2 regions of the Streptomyces sp. NPDC048257 genome follow, and region 2 is predicted to be linked to the other one. Evidence: riboswitches for the same ligand, from Rfam matches in the RefSeq annotation. Region 2 holds a riboswitch; the other holds the start of a gene.

Region 1 (7,538 bases), on a different contig from region 2:
CTCCAGCAGGTCCGCGGCCTCCTGCTCGGTCGGCTCGGCCACGCAGGCTCCGGCATGGCGCCGCGTGGTCACGAACCCCTCGGACTGCAGCGTCCGCAGCGCCTCGCGGACCGGGACGCGCGAGACCCCGTACCGGCGGGCCAGCACCTCCTCGGTCAGCCGGCCGCCGGGCTCGAAGACCCCGGAGACGATGTCGTCGCGGATTGCTGTGCATACCGCGTGCGCAGGAATACGCAAGACCGAACCTCCGCCTATTTCCGACTGCCAGCCTCTTTACGCGCACCAGCGCGCGTACTGCGACTCTATTGCAACACACGATGATTTCCGAGAGCCGCCGGAAATACGAAACATCTGCACAGGGGCGTAACAGCACAACACAAAGACCCCGGCTCGGGGAGCCGGGGTCTTCGGTGAAGCGGTGCGGCGAAGCAGGGTCAGAGGTCGACGCCGTGCGAGCGCAGGTACGCGACCGGGTCGATGTCCGAGCCGTACTGCGAGCCCGTGCGGGCCTCGAAGTGCAGGTGCGGGCCGCTGGAGTTGCCGGTGGAGCCCGACAGGCCGATCTGCTGGCCGGGGGTGACCTGCTGGCCGACGGAGACGTCGAGCGAGGTCATGTGCCCGTACTGGGTGTACGTACCGTCGTTGTGCTTGATCACGACGTTGTTGCCGTACGCGCCACCCCAGCCGGCCTCGACGACGGTGCCGACGCCCACCGCGTGGACCGAGGAGCCGGAGGCGGCGTGGAAGTCGATGCCCGTGTGGCTGCCGGAGGACCACATGCCGCCGCCCGCGTGGTACTGCGTGCTGACGTACGAGCCGTCCACCGGGGCGACGAACGTGTTGAGGCGCTTGCGCTCCTCCTCGCGGGCCGCACGCTCGGCGGCCTCGCGCTCGGCCTTCGCCTTGGCCTCGGCGAGGCGCTTGCCCTCCGCGGCCCGCTGCTTCGCGTCGGCCTCGGCCTGCGCCTTGGCGGCGGCCTTCTCGGCGGCGCGGTGCTGGGCGTCGGCCTGGTCGGCAATGTCGCCGGCGAGGTCCTCGGCGACGACCACGGCGCCCAGGCCGCCGTCCTGGCCGAGGTTGCTGCTGTGGTTGTCCGCGGCGAAGGCCGGGGCGGCGAGGGAGCCGACGACACCCGTGGTGGCGATCGCGGCGATACCGGCGTAACCGGCGGTCTTGCGGCTCAGACGGCTGGAACCACGGTGCTTACCGGAGCCAGCGGGACGACTGCCAAACGCCATGAAGGGTTTGATCCTTTCCTTCCTTCTCGCCTACCGGGTTAGCTGACGGGTTCGGAGCAGGAAGGTCTCCTACGGGCCTCCTCTTGCGAGGGGGTCCGATTCACCCCAGGGACACATGTGGGTCCCCGGCTCCCCAGGCTCGCGCCTGACGGGGACTCGGCGATCGCTGTCCGGTGCCGCGGGTGCGGCGGGCACGACTGACGAACAGCACGGCCGACGCTAGGCGGATCATCAGTCAATCGCCAAACAGACGCGGCTTTTTGTTGCGTACGCCACACCACATAAAAGCAACCTCACCACTAAACGGACAAAAGGGGTTCTGGTGAACAAGTCACCAGAACCCCTTGCCGAAACCTTCGGCCGGCCCTCAAGGGGCCGTCACCCGAGCGTCAGTTGGAGACGACCGTGACCTCGCCGATCCCGAGGGCCCGTACGGGCTCCTCGATCAGCGCCGCGTCGCCCACCAGGACGGTGACCAGCCGGTCCGCCGGGAAGGCCTTCACGACCGCCGAAGTCGCCTCCACCGTGCCGGTTTCCGCCAGCTGGGCGTACAACTGCGCCTGGTAGTCGTCCGGCAGCTCCTGCTCGACCTGGTCGGCCAGGGTGCCCGCGACCGAGGCCGCCGTCTCGAACTTCAGCGGGGCCACGCCCACCAAGTTCTGTACGGCGACATCGCGTTCCGCGTCGGTCAGACCGCCCTCCGCGAGGGTGCGCAGCACCTTCCAGAGGTCCTCCAGCGCCGGTCCGGTGTTCGGGGTGTCCACCGAGCCGCTGATGGCGAGCATCGAGGCGCCCTTGCCGTCCGCGGTGGAGCGCAGCACCTGGCCGAAGGCGCGCACGCCGTAGGTGTACCCCTTCTCCTCGCGCAGCACCTTGTCCAGGCGGGAGGTGAGGGTGCCGCCCAGGCAGTACGTGCCGAGCACCTGGGCCGCCCACAGCCGGTCGTGGCGGTCCGCCCCGATCCGGCCGATCAGCAGCTGCGTCTGGACCGCGCCGGGGCGGTCCACGATGACCACGCGGCCGGTGTCGTCCGCGGTCACCGGCGGCACCGGCAGTGCCGCGGCGGTGTTGCCCGTCCAGGCACCCAGGGTGTCCGCCAGCACGGCGTCCAGGTCGATGCCGGTCAGGTCGCCGACGACCACCGCGGTGGCGGTGGCGGGGCGTACGTGAGCCTCGTAGAAGGCGCGTACGGCGGCGGAGTCGATCCGGGCGACCGTCTCCTCGGTGCCCTGGCGCGGCCGGGACATCCGCAGGGTGGCCGGGAAGAGCTCCTTGGAGAGCTGCTTGGCGGCACGGCGCTGCGGGTTGGCCAGCTCGTGCGGGATCTCGTCGAGCCGGTTGCGCACCAGCCGGTCGACCTCGGCGTCGGAGAAGGCCGGGGCGCGGAGCGCCTCGGCGAGCAGACCCATCGCCTTGGCCAGCCGGGAGGCCGGGACCTCCAGCGAGACCCGGATGCCCGGGTGGTCGGCGTGCGCGTCGAGGGTGGCGCCGCAGCGCTCCAGCTCGGCTGCGAACTCCTCGGCGGAGTGCTTGTCGGTGCCCTCGGAGAGCGCCCGCGCCATGATGGTCGCCACGCCGTCCAGGCCCTCGGGCTCGGCGTCGAGCGGGGCGGCGAGGTTGACCTCGACCGCGACGACCTGCTGGCCCGGCCGGTGGCAGCGCAGCAGGGTCAGCCCGTTGGACAGCCGGCCGCGGTCGGGGGCCGGGAAGGCCCACGGCTGCGGCTCGCCGGCCTGCGGGCGCGGGTGGAAGGTCATCGTGACGGCTGCGGTGTCGCTCACTGCTCCGCCCCCTCGTTCTCGTCGGACTCGCCGTGCTGGTCGGACTCGTCGTTCTCGTCGTTCTCGTCGGCTGCGAGCGGCTCGTAGACGAGCACCGCGCGGTTGTCCGGGCGCAGACGGGCCGCGGCCACGGCCTGCACCTCCTCGGCGGTGATGTCGAGGACGCGCTGGACGGCGGTCAGCGCCAGCTGCGGGTCGCCGAACAGCACCGCGAAGCGGCACAGTTCGTCGGCGCGTCCGGCCACCGTGCTCAGCCGGTCCAGCCACTCGCGCTCGAGCTGTGCCTGGGCGCGCTCCATCTCCTCGGCCGTCGGGCCCTCGGCGGCGAACCGCGCGAGCTCCTCGTCCACGGCCGCCTCGATGGCGGGGATCTCGACCCCGCTGGAGGTCTTGACGTCCAGCCAGCCCAGGGAGGGCGCGCCGGCCAGGCGCAGCATGCCGAAGCCGGCCGCGACGGCCGTCTGGTCGCGGCGTACCAGCCGGTTGTGCAGCAGCGAGGACTCCCCGCCGCCCAGGATGGTCAGCGCCACGTCGGCGGCGTCGCACTCGCGGGTGCCGTCGTGCGGCAGCCGGTAGGCGGCCATCAGCGCACGCGCCGGGACCTCCTCGACGATCTCCTCGCGCAGCTGTTCCCCGATGGTGTCGGGCAGCGAGCCGTCGCGGGGCGGCTGCTTGCCGTCGTGCGCAGGGATGGTCCCGAAGTACTTCTCCACCCAGGCGAGGGTCTGCTCGGGGTCGATGTCGCCGACCACCGAGAGCACCGCGTTGTTGGGCGCGTAGTACGTACGGAAGAAGGTGCGCGCGTCCTCGAGGGAGGCGGCGTCCAGGTCGGCCATGGAGCCGATCGGGGTGTGGTGGTAAGGGTGGCCCTCGGGGTAGGCCAGGGCGGTGAGCCGCTCGAAGGCCGTGCCGTAGGGAACGTTGTCGTACCGCTGGCGGCGCTCGTTCTTGACGACGTCGCGCTGGTTCTCCATGGACTCGTCGTCCAGGGCGGCCAGCAGGGACCCCATCCGGTCCGCTTCCAGCCAGAGCGCGAGCTCCAGCTGGTGGGTCGGCATCGTCTCGAAGTAGTTGGTGCGCTCGAAGCTGGTGGTGCCGTTGAGGGAACCGCCGGCCCCCTGGACCAGTTCGAAGTGCCCGTTGCCCGGTACGCTCGCCGACCCCTGGAACATCAGGTGCTCAAAGAGGTGAGCCAGGCCGGTACGCCCCTTGACTTCGTGGCGCGAGCCGACGTCGTACCAGAGGCAGACCGCGGCGACCGGGGTCAGGTGGTCCTCGGAGAGCACCACGCGCAGGCCGTTGGCCAGCCGGTGCTCGGTCGCTGTCAGGCCGCCGGAGCCGGCCTGGGCTGTGGCCGTGTGACCCATGGGCATGTGGTCCCTTCGATCGCGATGCAGAGATTTCTTATCGACCTGCCACTGTATGCAAGCGCGCCGACCGCCGGATAAGTTCCCGGGTCACTCACCCGCACTCCGTCCGGGGGACCCCCGGGGTCGGAGTCGGCGTTGTCGGTGCGTCGGGCCACAATGGTCCGCGTCGTACCCTCGCCGGACACCACAAGACCGCCGGGCACCACGAGACAGCCGGAACCCGCCGGACCTGCAGAACCCGCCAGACCGTCAGACCCGCCAGACCCCGCCAGTCACCCAGCACACCCCATTTTGGTTAAGGAGCCGCGCAGCGATGGCCCGCCGCAGCACGAAGACCCCGCCGCCGGAGGATTTCGAGGAGAAGATCCTCGACATCGACGTCGTCGACGAAATGCAGGGCTCCTTCCTCGAGTACGCGTACTCGGTGATCTACTCCCGCGCCCTGCCCGACGCCCGCGACGGCATGAAGCCGGTGCACCGGCGCATCGTCTACCAGATGAACGAGATGGGCCTGCGCCCCGACCGCGGCTACGTGAAGTGCGCCCGTGTCGTCGGCGAGGTCATGGGCAAGCTCCACCCGCACGGTGACGCGTCCATCTACGACGCCCTCGTACGCATGGCCCAGCCCTTCTCCATGCGGCTGCCGCTGGTCGACGGCCACGGCAACTTCGGCTCGCTCGGCAACGACGACCCGCCGGCCGCCATGCGTTACACCGAGTGCAAGATGGCCGACGCCACGTCACTGATGACGGAGTCGATCGACGAGGACACCGTCGACTTCACCGCCAACTACGACGGCCAGGAGCGGGAACCGGTCGCCCTGCCCGCCGCGTACCCGAACCTGCTGGTCAACGGCGCGTCCGGGATCGCGGTCGGCATGGCCACCAACATGCCCCCGCACAACCTCGGCGAGGTCATCGCGGCCGCCCGCCACCTGATCCGGCACCCGCAGGCGGACCTGGAGGCGCTGATGCGCTTCGTACCGGGTCCCGACCTGCCCACGGGCGGCCGGATCGTGGGACTCGCGGGCATCAAGGACGCCTACGAGAACGGCCGCGGCACCTTCAAGATCCGCGCGACGGTGGCCGTGGAAGACGTGACGGCGCGCCGCAAGGGCCTGGTCGTCACCGAACTGCCCTTCACGGTCGGCCCCGAGAAGGTCATCGCGAAGATCAAGGACCTGGTCGGCTCGAAGAAGCTCCAGGGCATCGCGGACGTCAAGGACCTCACCGACCGCTCGCACGGCCTGCGCCTGGTCATCGAGATCAAGAACGGCTTCCACCCGGAGGCGGTGCTGGAGCAGCTCTACAAGCTGACCCCGATGGAGGAGTCCTTCGGCATCAACAATGTGGCGCTGGTGGACGGGCAGCCCCTGACGCTGGGCCTCAAGGAGCTGCTGGAGGTCTACCTCGACCACCGCTTCGAGGTCGTCCGGCGGCGCAGCGAGTTCCGCCGCACCAAGCGCCGCGACCGGCTGCACCTCGTCGAGGGCCTGCTGGTCGCCCTCATCGACATCGACGAGGTCATCCGGCTCATCCGGGACAGCGACAACTCCGCCCAGGCCAAGGCCAGGCTGATGGAGCGGTTCTCGCTGAGCGAGATCCAGACCCAGTACATCCTGGACACGCCGCTGCGCCGGCTCACCCGGTTCGACCGGATCGAGCTGGAGTCCGAGCGCGACCGGCTGACCGGCGAGATCGACGAGCTGACCGGGATCCTGGAGTCGGACAGCGAGCTGCGCAAGCTGGTCTCCGCGGAACTGGCGGCGGTCGCGAAGAAGTTCGGCACCGAGCGCCGTACGGTCCTGCTGGAGTCCGCGGGCACCGCGGTGGCGGCGGTTCCGCTGGAGGTCGCGGACGACCCCTGCCGGGTGCTGCTGTCCTCGACGGGCCTGCTGGCGCGTACGGCGAACGGCGACGCGCTGCCGGAGGAGGAGGGCGGCGCCCGCGCCAAGCACGACCTGATCGTCTCGCAGGTCGCGGCGACGGCCCGGGCCGATGTCGGCGCGGTCACCTCGTACGGGCGGCTGCTGCGGCTGTCGGTGATCGACCTGCCGCAGCTCCCGGACACCCACGCCGCGCCGAACCTGGCGGGCGGCGCCCCGGTCTCGGAGTTCCTCTCCGCGCTGGAGGCGGACGAGAAGCTGGTCTGCCTGACCTCGCTGGACGAGTCCTCGCAGGGCCTGGCCCTGGGCACCGAGCAGGGCGTGGTCAAGCGCGTCGTGCCGGACTACCCGGCGAACAAGGACGAGCTGGAGGTCATCACCCTCAAGGAGGGCGACCGGATCGTCGGCGCGGTCGAGCTGCGCACGGGTGAGGAGGACCTGGTCTTCATCACCGACGACGCCCAGCTGCTGCGCTACCCGGCGGGCCAGGTCCGCCCGCAGGGGCGCCCGGCGGGCGGTATGGCGGGCATCAAGCTCGCCGACAACGCCAAGGTGATCCACTTCTCGGCCGTGGACCCGGCGCGGGAGGCCGTGGTCTTCACCGTGGCGGGCTCGCACGGCACCCTGGACGACTCGGTGCTGTCCGGGAAGCTGACCCCCTTCGACCAGTACCCCCGCAAGGGCCGGGCCACGGGCGGCGTGCGCTGCCAGCGGTTCCTGAAGGGCGAGGACGTTCTGGTGCTCGCCTGGGCGGGCGGCTCCCCCGTCCGTGCGGCGGCGGCGAACGGCACTCCGGCCGAACTCCCGGCCGTGGACCCGCGCCGGGACGGCTCGGGGACGGCACTGCCGGCGGTGGTCGCGGCGCTCGCGGGGGCCGCACTGTAGGACGTACGGCGGCATTCGGGTGGTACGACCGGGGGGACGTACCACCCGAATGCCGACTAGTGTTTTCCCCCAGGACGTGGTGGGGGGAGAACGCAGCTGATGAGCCGTCGAGCGGGCAGCGGACTGATCGGGAACTGGGCGGAGGCGCAGCGCCGGCAGCAGCAGACGCAGCTGGTCCAGCAGCGGGAGGCCGAGCGCCGGCAACGCGTCTACGAACGGGACGCGAACCGGAGCCACCGGCAGTACCGCGAGGCCGAGGCGCTACGGCGCACGGCGCAGCTCGACGCCGAGGTCGATGTCCTCAAGGGCCTCTTGGTGGCGGGCTGCCGGGCACCGGCGTTCCGGATGTCCGCCCTGGCCCAGGCCGACCAGCTGCAGC
Region 2 (7,538 bases):
ATCCGTACAGAACGAGGACGGCGGGTGGGGCGAGGACCAGCGCTCCTACAAGGACCCGTCCTGGGCCGGAAAGGGCGCCTCCACCGCCTCGCAGACCGCGTGGGCGCTGATGGCCCTGCTGTCGGCCGGCGAACGCGAGGGCAAGGCCGTCGAGCGCGGCATCGCCCACCTGGTGGAGACCCAGCGGGAGGACGGCACCTGGGACGAGCCGTACTTCACCGGCACCGGCTTCCCCTGGGACTTCTCCATCAACTACCACCTGTACCGGCTGGTGTTCCCGCTCACCGCACTCGGCCGCTACCTGTACGGGGAACCGTTCGCCCCGGCCGGAGCGCACCCGGCCGCCGGGGAGGCGTGATGTCCGCCGCCCACGGGGACCGGGCGCCGGGCCCCGACCCGCTGCTGGTCGCCTGCGCGCTGCGCATCGAGCAGGCCGCACTGCGCAGCGCAGGCCCCGGGCGCGGACCGGCCGGCGGACACACCCTGCTGCGCACGGGGATGGGCCCGCGCGCGGCGGAGCGGGCCGTCGCGCGGGCACTGGACCGGCCGGGTATGGACCGGGCCGCCGTCCTCGCGACCGGGTTCTGCGCGGGCCTGGTCCCCGGCATGCACCCCGGTGACCTCGTCGTCGCCGAGGAGACCCGGGACCCGCAGGGAACCGTCACCTGCACCGGCAGCGCCCTGCTCGCCGAGGCACTGGCCCGGGCCGCCCCGGGCCGGACCGTACACACCGGCGCGCTGACCGGATCGGACCACGTCGTCCGCGGCCAGGAACGCGCACAGCTGCGTGCCACCGGCGCCGTCGCGGTCGACATGGAGTCCGCGGCCACCCTGTGGACCGCCACCCGCGGCGGCGGCCGTCCGGTTGCGGCCGTCCGGGTGATCGTGGACGCTCCGGAGCACGAGCTCGTCCGTATCGGCACGGTTCGCGGGGGAATATCGGCCTTCCGTGTTCTGCGTGCCGTACTGCCCGCGTTTTATGAATGGCACCGTTCGTTGCTGCTCCCCAGGAGGTGAGCCAGATGGCCATGCCGCTGCGCCAGTCCATCAGGGTCGGGACGTATCTTCTCGAACAGAAGCTCCGCAAGCGCGAGAAGTTCCCTCTGATCGTCGAACTGGAACCCCTCTACGCCTGCAACCTGGCCTGTGAGGGGTGCGGAAAGATCCAGCACCCGGCCGGAGTGCTCAAGCAGCGCATGCCGGTCGCCCAGGCGGTCGGCGCCGTGCTGGAGTCCGGTGCGCCCATGGTGTCCATCGCGGGCGGCGAGCCCTTGATGCACCCGCAGATCCACGAGATCGTCCGGCAGTTGGTGGCCAGGCGGAAGTACGTGTTCCTCTGCACCAACGCGATGCTGCTGCGCAAGAAGATCGAGAAGTTCACGCCTTCCCCGTACTTCGCCTTCGCCGTGCACATCGACGGTCTGCGCGAACGCCACGACGAGTCGGTGGCCAAGGAAGGCGTCTTCGACGAAGCGGTCGCCGCCATCAAGGAGGCGAAGAGGCGCGGGTTCCGGGTCACCACCAACTCCACCTTCTTCAACACCGACACCCCGCAGACGATCATCGAGGTGCTCAACTACCTCAATGACGACCTCCAGGTCGACGAGATGATGATCTCGCCCGCCTACGCCTACGAAAAGGCACCCGACCAGGAGCACTTCCTGGGCGTCGAACAGACCCGGGAACTCTTCAGGAAGGCCTTCGCAGGCGGCAACCGGCGGCGCTGGCGGCTCAACCACTCCCCGCTCTTCCTGGACTTCCTGGAAGGAAAGGCCGATTTCCCCTGCACGGCCTGGGCCATTCCGAATTACTCCCTCTTCGGCTGGCAGCGCCCCTGCTATCTGATGAGCGACGGCTACGTACCGACGTACCGCGAGCTCATCAACGACACCGACTGGGACAAGTACGGCCGCGGTAAGGACCCGCGCTGCGCGAACTGCATGGCGCACTGCGGCTACGAGCCCACCGCCGTCCTGGCCACCATGGGCTCCCTCAAGGAATCCCTGCGCGCGGCCCGGGAGACGATCGCCGGTAACCGGGACAAGTCGGCATGACCGGGCGGCCAGGGGAGGAGGGCGGCCGGGGCAAGGGCTTCGACCTCGGCGCCCTGCTGGCCGAGCGCGGCGCGGAGCGGTACGAGCTGCACGCCCGGCACCTCAACCACCAGTTGCCCCGCATGCTGCACACCATCGGCTTCGACAAGGTCTACGAGCGGGCCGAGGGCGCCCACTTCTGGGACGCCGAGGGCAACGACTACCTGGACATGCTGGCCGGGTTCGGGGTGATGGGCCTGGGCCGGCACCACCCGGTCGTCCGCCGGGCCCTGCACGACGTCCTGGACGCCCAGCTCGCCGACCTCACCCGCTTCGACTGCCAGCCGCTGCCCGGGCTGCTGGCCGAGAAGCTGCTCTCGTACAGCCCGCACCTGGACCGGGTCTTCTTCGGAAACAGCGGCACCGAGGCGGTGGAGACGGCCCTGAAGTTCGCCCGGTACGCCACCGGGCGGCCCAGGATCCTCTACTGCGACCACGCCTTCCACGGGCTGACCGCCGGCTCCCTCTCGGTCAACGGGGAGGGCGGCTTCCGCGACGGCTTCGCACCGCTGCTGCCCGACACGAAGATCACCCTCGGGGACCTGGACGCCCTGGAGCGGGAGCTGAAGCGCGGGGACGTGGCCGCCTTCGTCGTCGAGCCGATCCAGGGCAAGGGGGTCCTCGCCGCCCCGCCCGGATTCCTGCTCGCCGCGCAGGAGATGCTGCACCGGCGGGGCGCGCTGCTGATCGCGGACGAGGTGCAGACCGGCCTCGGACGGACCGGGGACTTCTACGCCTACCAGCACGAGCCGGGCGTGGAGCCGGACCTGGTGTGCGTGGCGAAGGCACTGTCGGGCGGCTACGTGCCGGTCGGCGCGACCCTGGGCAAGGACTGGATCTTCAAGAAGGTCTACTCGTCCATGGACCGGGTGCTCGTGCACTCCGCGAGCTTCGGTTCCAACGCCCAGGCGATGGCGGCGGGACTGGCGGTCCTGTCCGTCATGGAGGACGAGGAGGTCGTGGCGAACGCCCGGGCCATGGGTGACCTGCTGCGCGGGCGCCTCGCCGCGCTGGTGGACGAGTACGAGCTGCTGCACGAGGTGCGGGGGCGCGGGCTGATGATCGGCATCGAGTTCGGCCGGCCGTCCTCGCTGGGCCTGCGCAGCCGGTGGACCATGCTGCAGGCGGCCCGCAAGGGGCTCTTCGCGCAGATGGTCGTGGTGCCGCTGCTCCAGAAGCACCGGATCCTCACCCAGGTCTCCGGGGACCACCTGGAGGTGATCAAGCTGATCCCGCCGCTGATCGTGGACGAGCGGGACGTGGACCGGTTCGTCGGCGCCTTCCGCGAGGTCATGGACGAGGCGCACGGCGGGTCCGGGCTGATCTGGGACTTCGGCAGGACGCTGGTGAAGCAGGCCGTCGCCACGCGCTGACGGCCCGCCGACCCAGTGGGGGAACGGTCCCCCGGGGTGTCAGAGCAGGAGCCGGTCCCGCAGCCGGCCGAGGGTCTCGGGCGTCAGCCCGAGGCCCTGCGCCAGATAGCGGTCCACCCCGCCCCAGATCTCGTCGATGGTGTCGAAGGCGGCCAGCAGGTACTCGGCGCGGGCGTCGAAGAGCGGCGAGAGCAAGTCCATCACCTCGGGGGAGCGGGCGCCCGCCGACTCGTCGCTGCGGCGTACGCGGTAGCGGCGGTGCGGGGCGTTCGACTCCAGGTAGTCCGTCACGATCGCCTCGCGCTCGACGCCCAGCGCGAGCAGGGTGACGGCGATCGACAGACCGGCCCGGTCCTTGCCGGCCGCACAGTGCATGAGGGCGGGGACGCTGTCCTCGGCGAGGGCGTGGACGACCCGGCTGTGCTCGGCGGTGCGGTGCCGGATGATCCCGCGGTACGAGTCCGACATCCGGGCCGCGGCCTTGCCGTCGCCCAGGATCGAACGGAGCTGGACGAGGTCGCCGTCGCGGACCAGCCGCCAGAACTCCCGTCCGTCGGCCGGGTCGGAGAGCGGGATGTTGACGTTCCGGACGCCGGGCAGTTCGACGTCCGGCCCCTCCAGCGCGTGGTCGGCGTTGTTGCGGAAGTCGAAGATGGTGTGGAGCCCGAGCGACACGAGGAACTGTGCATCGCTTTCGGTGGCATGTGCCAGATGTCCGCTTCGGAACAGTCGTCCCGTCATGACCGTTCGGCCATCGGAAGTCGGCAATCCGCCTACATCGCGGAAATTGCGCACCCCGGTCAGCTCCGGCTCCTGTATCTGCTGGGTCAAAGCAACTCCTCCGCCACGTCGTGGGCCCTCTGTCCGAATTACACTGTTTGGCGCCAACTTGCCATATCCGGAGGCGAGATCGGGCACGTCCCCGTGAGCCAGATCATACGGTGACCGTGAGTGCCTGATCGCTAAAGGCGAATGGCCCCGTCGGAGCGGTTGTTGACGGTGCGGAATGGACGGAGGGTGACCGTAATTCCTTCGATCCCTCATACCTGTGATTCCGTCAGGGAATTCGTGGCTTGTTCCGTGTGGCCGCAAGGGATTACCTTCGCGATCGATCCGGGTGGACCGCCAAATCCTGCCGCCTCCCGGAAACCGCACCCGACCTATTCGCGCGGCAGGAGCGGGGGAACCAGGTAAGCCGCTGTCCCGGAGATCTTTTCGCCGGGACGGCTCGGGGTGAAGCCGTTCATGTCCCGTACATGTACGGCCGGACATCTCCAGTCCGAACCCGACAGCTCACCTCGCAGGCGCCGGAGAGGAATTCGTCATGCCTGCAAAGGGTAAGCACCGCCGTCCCAAGTCCCTTTCCCTTTCGCGCGGTTTCGCCGTCGCCGGAACCGGTGGCGCGGCCCTCGCGCTGCCGCTGATCGGTGCCGCCGGCGCCCACGCGGCCGGTGCCCCGGCCGCCGCGACCGCCGTGGCCCCCGCGGTGGCTCCGCAGGTCCCCGTCGCGCTGCAGGCGGCCCCCGTCGCCGCCGTGCAGGCCGCGCCGACCGTCTACACGGTCGTGCCGGGCGACTACCTCTCCAAGATCGCCGCTGAGCGCCACCTGTCCGGCGGCTGGGAGCAGCTGTACGCCGACAACCGCGAGGCCGTCGGCACCGACCCGTCGCTGATCCACCCGGGTCTGGAGCTGACCCTCGGCGCTCCGGGCGAGGCGGCTCCGTCCGGCGCCGCCCCCGAGGCCGACGCCAAGCCGGCCGCGAAGGCCGCGCCCGAGAAGTCCGCCCCGTCCGTCCGCAAGCAGACCGGGAAGGCCGCCCCGGCGCAGCGGGAGTCCGCCCCCCAGGCTCCGGCCGAGGCCCCCGCCGCGCCGCAGTCGGCCGCCGGCTTCGTGGCCCCGGTCAGCGGTGGGATCTCCACCCAGTACAAGGTCGCGGGCGCCATGTGGTCCTCCGGTTACCACACCGGCGTCGACTTCATCGCGAGCTCCGGCACCAGCGTCAGGGCCGTCGGCGCGGGCACCGTGGTCTCCGCCGGCTGGAGCGGCTCGTACGGCAACGAGGTCGTCATCCGGCACGCGGACGGCAAGTACTCCCAGTACGCCCACCTGTCCCAGCTCTCCGTCTCCTCCGGCCAGAGCGTCACCGCCGGCCAGTCCATCGGCCTCTCCGGCTCCACCGGCAACTCGACCGGCCCGCACCTCCACTTCGAGATCCGCACGAGCCCGTCCTACGGCTCCGACCTGGACCCGATCGCCTACCTCCGCTCGAAGGGCGCGAGCCTCTGACGGCACCCGCCGTCGGAGCACCGACCCGCGTGAGGCCGGGACCCGAGGGGGGTCCCGGCCTCATGTGTACTTATTCCTTATCCCCCGCGTGGTAGAGATCACGGTCCGTCAACCCCCTATTACGTTGGCGTAGGTTGCTTGCGGGAGTGAAGGATGGTGTCCCGTGGCAGCGACGACGACGAAACTCAAGACCATCGGCTCGTACGCGGCGATCGGGGACAGCTTCACCGAAGGCGTGGGGGACCCGGGACCCGGGGATTTCTATCTCGGCTGGGCGGACCGGCTCGCCGTGCTCCTGGCCGATCAGCGCGAAGAGCACGACTTCCGGTACGCGAATCTGGCGGTGCGGGGGAAGCTCCTCGACCAGATCGTGGCCGACCAGCTTCCGAGGGCCAAGGCCCTCGCACCCGATCTGGTGACCTTCTGCGCGGGCGGCAACGACATCATCCGGCCCGGCACCGACCCGGACGACGTGGCCGAGCGCTTCGAGGCGGCCGTGGCCGACCTCGCCGCGTCCGTGGGCCAGGTCATGATCACCACGGGCTTCGACACCCGGGGCGTACCGGTGCTCAAGCACCTCCGCGGCAAGGTCGCGACGTACAGCGCGCACGTCCGCGCCATCGCCGACCGCTACGACTGCCCGGTGCTCGACCTCTGGTCGCTGAGATCCGTACAGGACCGGCGGGCGTGGGACACGGACCGGCTGCACCTCTCGCCCGAGGGTCACACCCGGGTCGCGCTGCGCGCCGCCCAGGTGCTCGGGCTGGACGTGCCGACCGACCCCGACCAGCCGTGGCCCCCGCAGCGGCCGCGCGGCTCGGTGGACGTGACCCGGGACAACATCCAGTGGGCGCGCGAGCACCTCGTACCGTGGATCGGCCGGCGGCTGCGCGGGGAGTCCTCCGGGGACCACGTCGAGGCGAAGCGGCCGGACCTGCTGCCGCTCCGGTCCCGGTCGTAGTCCCTGCCGCGGTCGCGGGGGCCGCAAGCGGAATCCTTCGGGGCCGGTGTGCGTTGGGATGGTCGTAGAGATACGACCATCCTGACCCCACCCTCCCTGGAGGCGCTTTGACCGGCTCCCGTCCCCTGCGTCCGCGGCTGCGCGCCCTGCGGCCCGAAGCCTTCGGTGCGGACCCGTCCGGTGCCCGGCTGGAGCGGATCCACCGTTCGCCGAACTTCGCCGACGGCGTCTTCCAGAACCCGGTCGGGGCCCGGAACAGGCCCTCGGGTTCGATGACGGAGTTCGCCAAGATCTACTTCCACCGCGAGCAGCGGGTCCGGCGCAGCCCCGCCGCGCCGATGCCCGTCCACCCGACGACCCTCGCGGACCTGGCGAAGCCGCCCGCGAGCGGCCTGCGGCTGACCTGGATGGGCCACTCCAGCGTGCTCGCGGAGATCGACGGGCGCCGGGTGCTGTTCGACCCGGTCTGGGGCGAGCGGTGCTCCCCCTTCCCCTTCGCCGGGCCCAAGCGGCTGCACCCGGTACCGGTCCCGCTGGCCTCGCTGGGCGAGGTCGACGTCGTGGTCATCTCGCACGACCACTACGACCACCTCGACCTGCCGACGATCAAGGTGCTGGCCGGTACGGACACGGTCTTCGCCGTTCCGCTGGGCGTCGGCGCGCACCTGGAGCGCTGGGGCGTACCGGCCGACCGGCTGCGCGAGCTGGACTGGAACGAGAGCACCAAGGTCGCCGGGCTCTCCCTCACGGCGACCCCCGCCCGCCACTTCTGCGGCCGCGGCCTGCGCAACCAGCAGCACACCCTGTGGGCGTCCTGGGTCGTC

The links. A riboswitch is a leader RNA that binds a small molecule or an ion and turns the genes downstream of it on or off. The one in region 2 is predicted to bind cyclic di-AMP.
Region 1: another riboswitch for cyclic di-AMP. It lies ahead of ACGFZK_RS29965 (M23 family metallopeptidase); the one in region 2 lies ahead of ACGFZK_RS06210 (LysM peptidoglycan-binding domain-containing M23 family metallopeptidase).

What each region holds. Positions count from the first base shown of each region.
Region 1 covers NZ_JBICZI010000022.1:38,147-45,684, reverse strand. Annotated here, with positions in the region: gene ACGFZK_RS29970 (GntR family transcriptional regulator) at 1-237, opposite strand, end outside; gene ACGFZK_RS29965 (M23 family metallopeptidase) at 435-1,238, opposite strand; cyclic di-AMP (ydaO/yuaA leader) riboswitch at 1,251-1,410, opposite strand; gene ACGFZK_RS29960 (M16 family metallopeptidase) at 1,628-2,995, opposite strand; gene ACGFZK_RS29955 (M16 family metallopeptidase) at 3,016-4,386, opposite strand; gene ACGFZK_RS29950 (DNA topoisomerase (ATP-hydrolyzing) subunit A) at 4,703-7,159, shown strand; gene ACGFZK_RS29945 (restriction endonuclease) at 7,259-7,538, shown strand, end outside.
Region 2 covers NZ_JBICZI010000002.1:478,873-486,410, forward strand. Annotated here, with positions in the region: gene shc (squalene--hopene cyclase) at 1-358, shown strand, start outside; gene ACGFZK_RS06190 (1-hydroxy-2-methyl-2-butenyl 4-diphosphate reductase) at 358-1,017, shown strand; gene hpnH (adenosyl-hopene transferase HpnH) at 1,023-2,054, shown strand; gene ACGFZK_RS06200 (aspartate aminotransferase family protein) at 2,051-3,466, shown strand; gene ACGFZK_RS06205 (tyrosine-protein phosphatase) at 3,506-4,297, opposite strand; cyclic di-AMP (ydaO/yuaA leader) riboswitch at 4,590-4,786, shown strand; gene ACGFZK_RS06210 (LysM peptidoglycan-binding domain-containing M23 family metallopeptidase) at 4,791-5,753, shown strand; gene ACGFZK_RS06215 (SGNH/GDSL hydrolase family protein) at 5,917-6,714, shown strand; gene ACGFZK_RS06220 (MBL fold metallo-hydrolase) at 6,822-7,538, shown strand, end outside.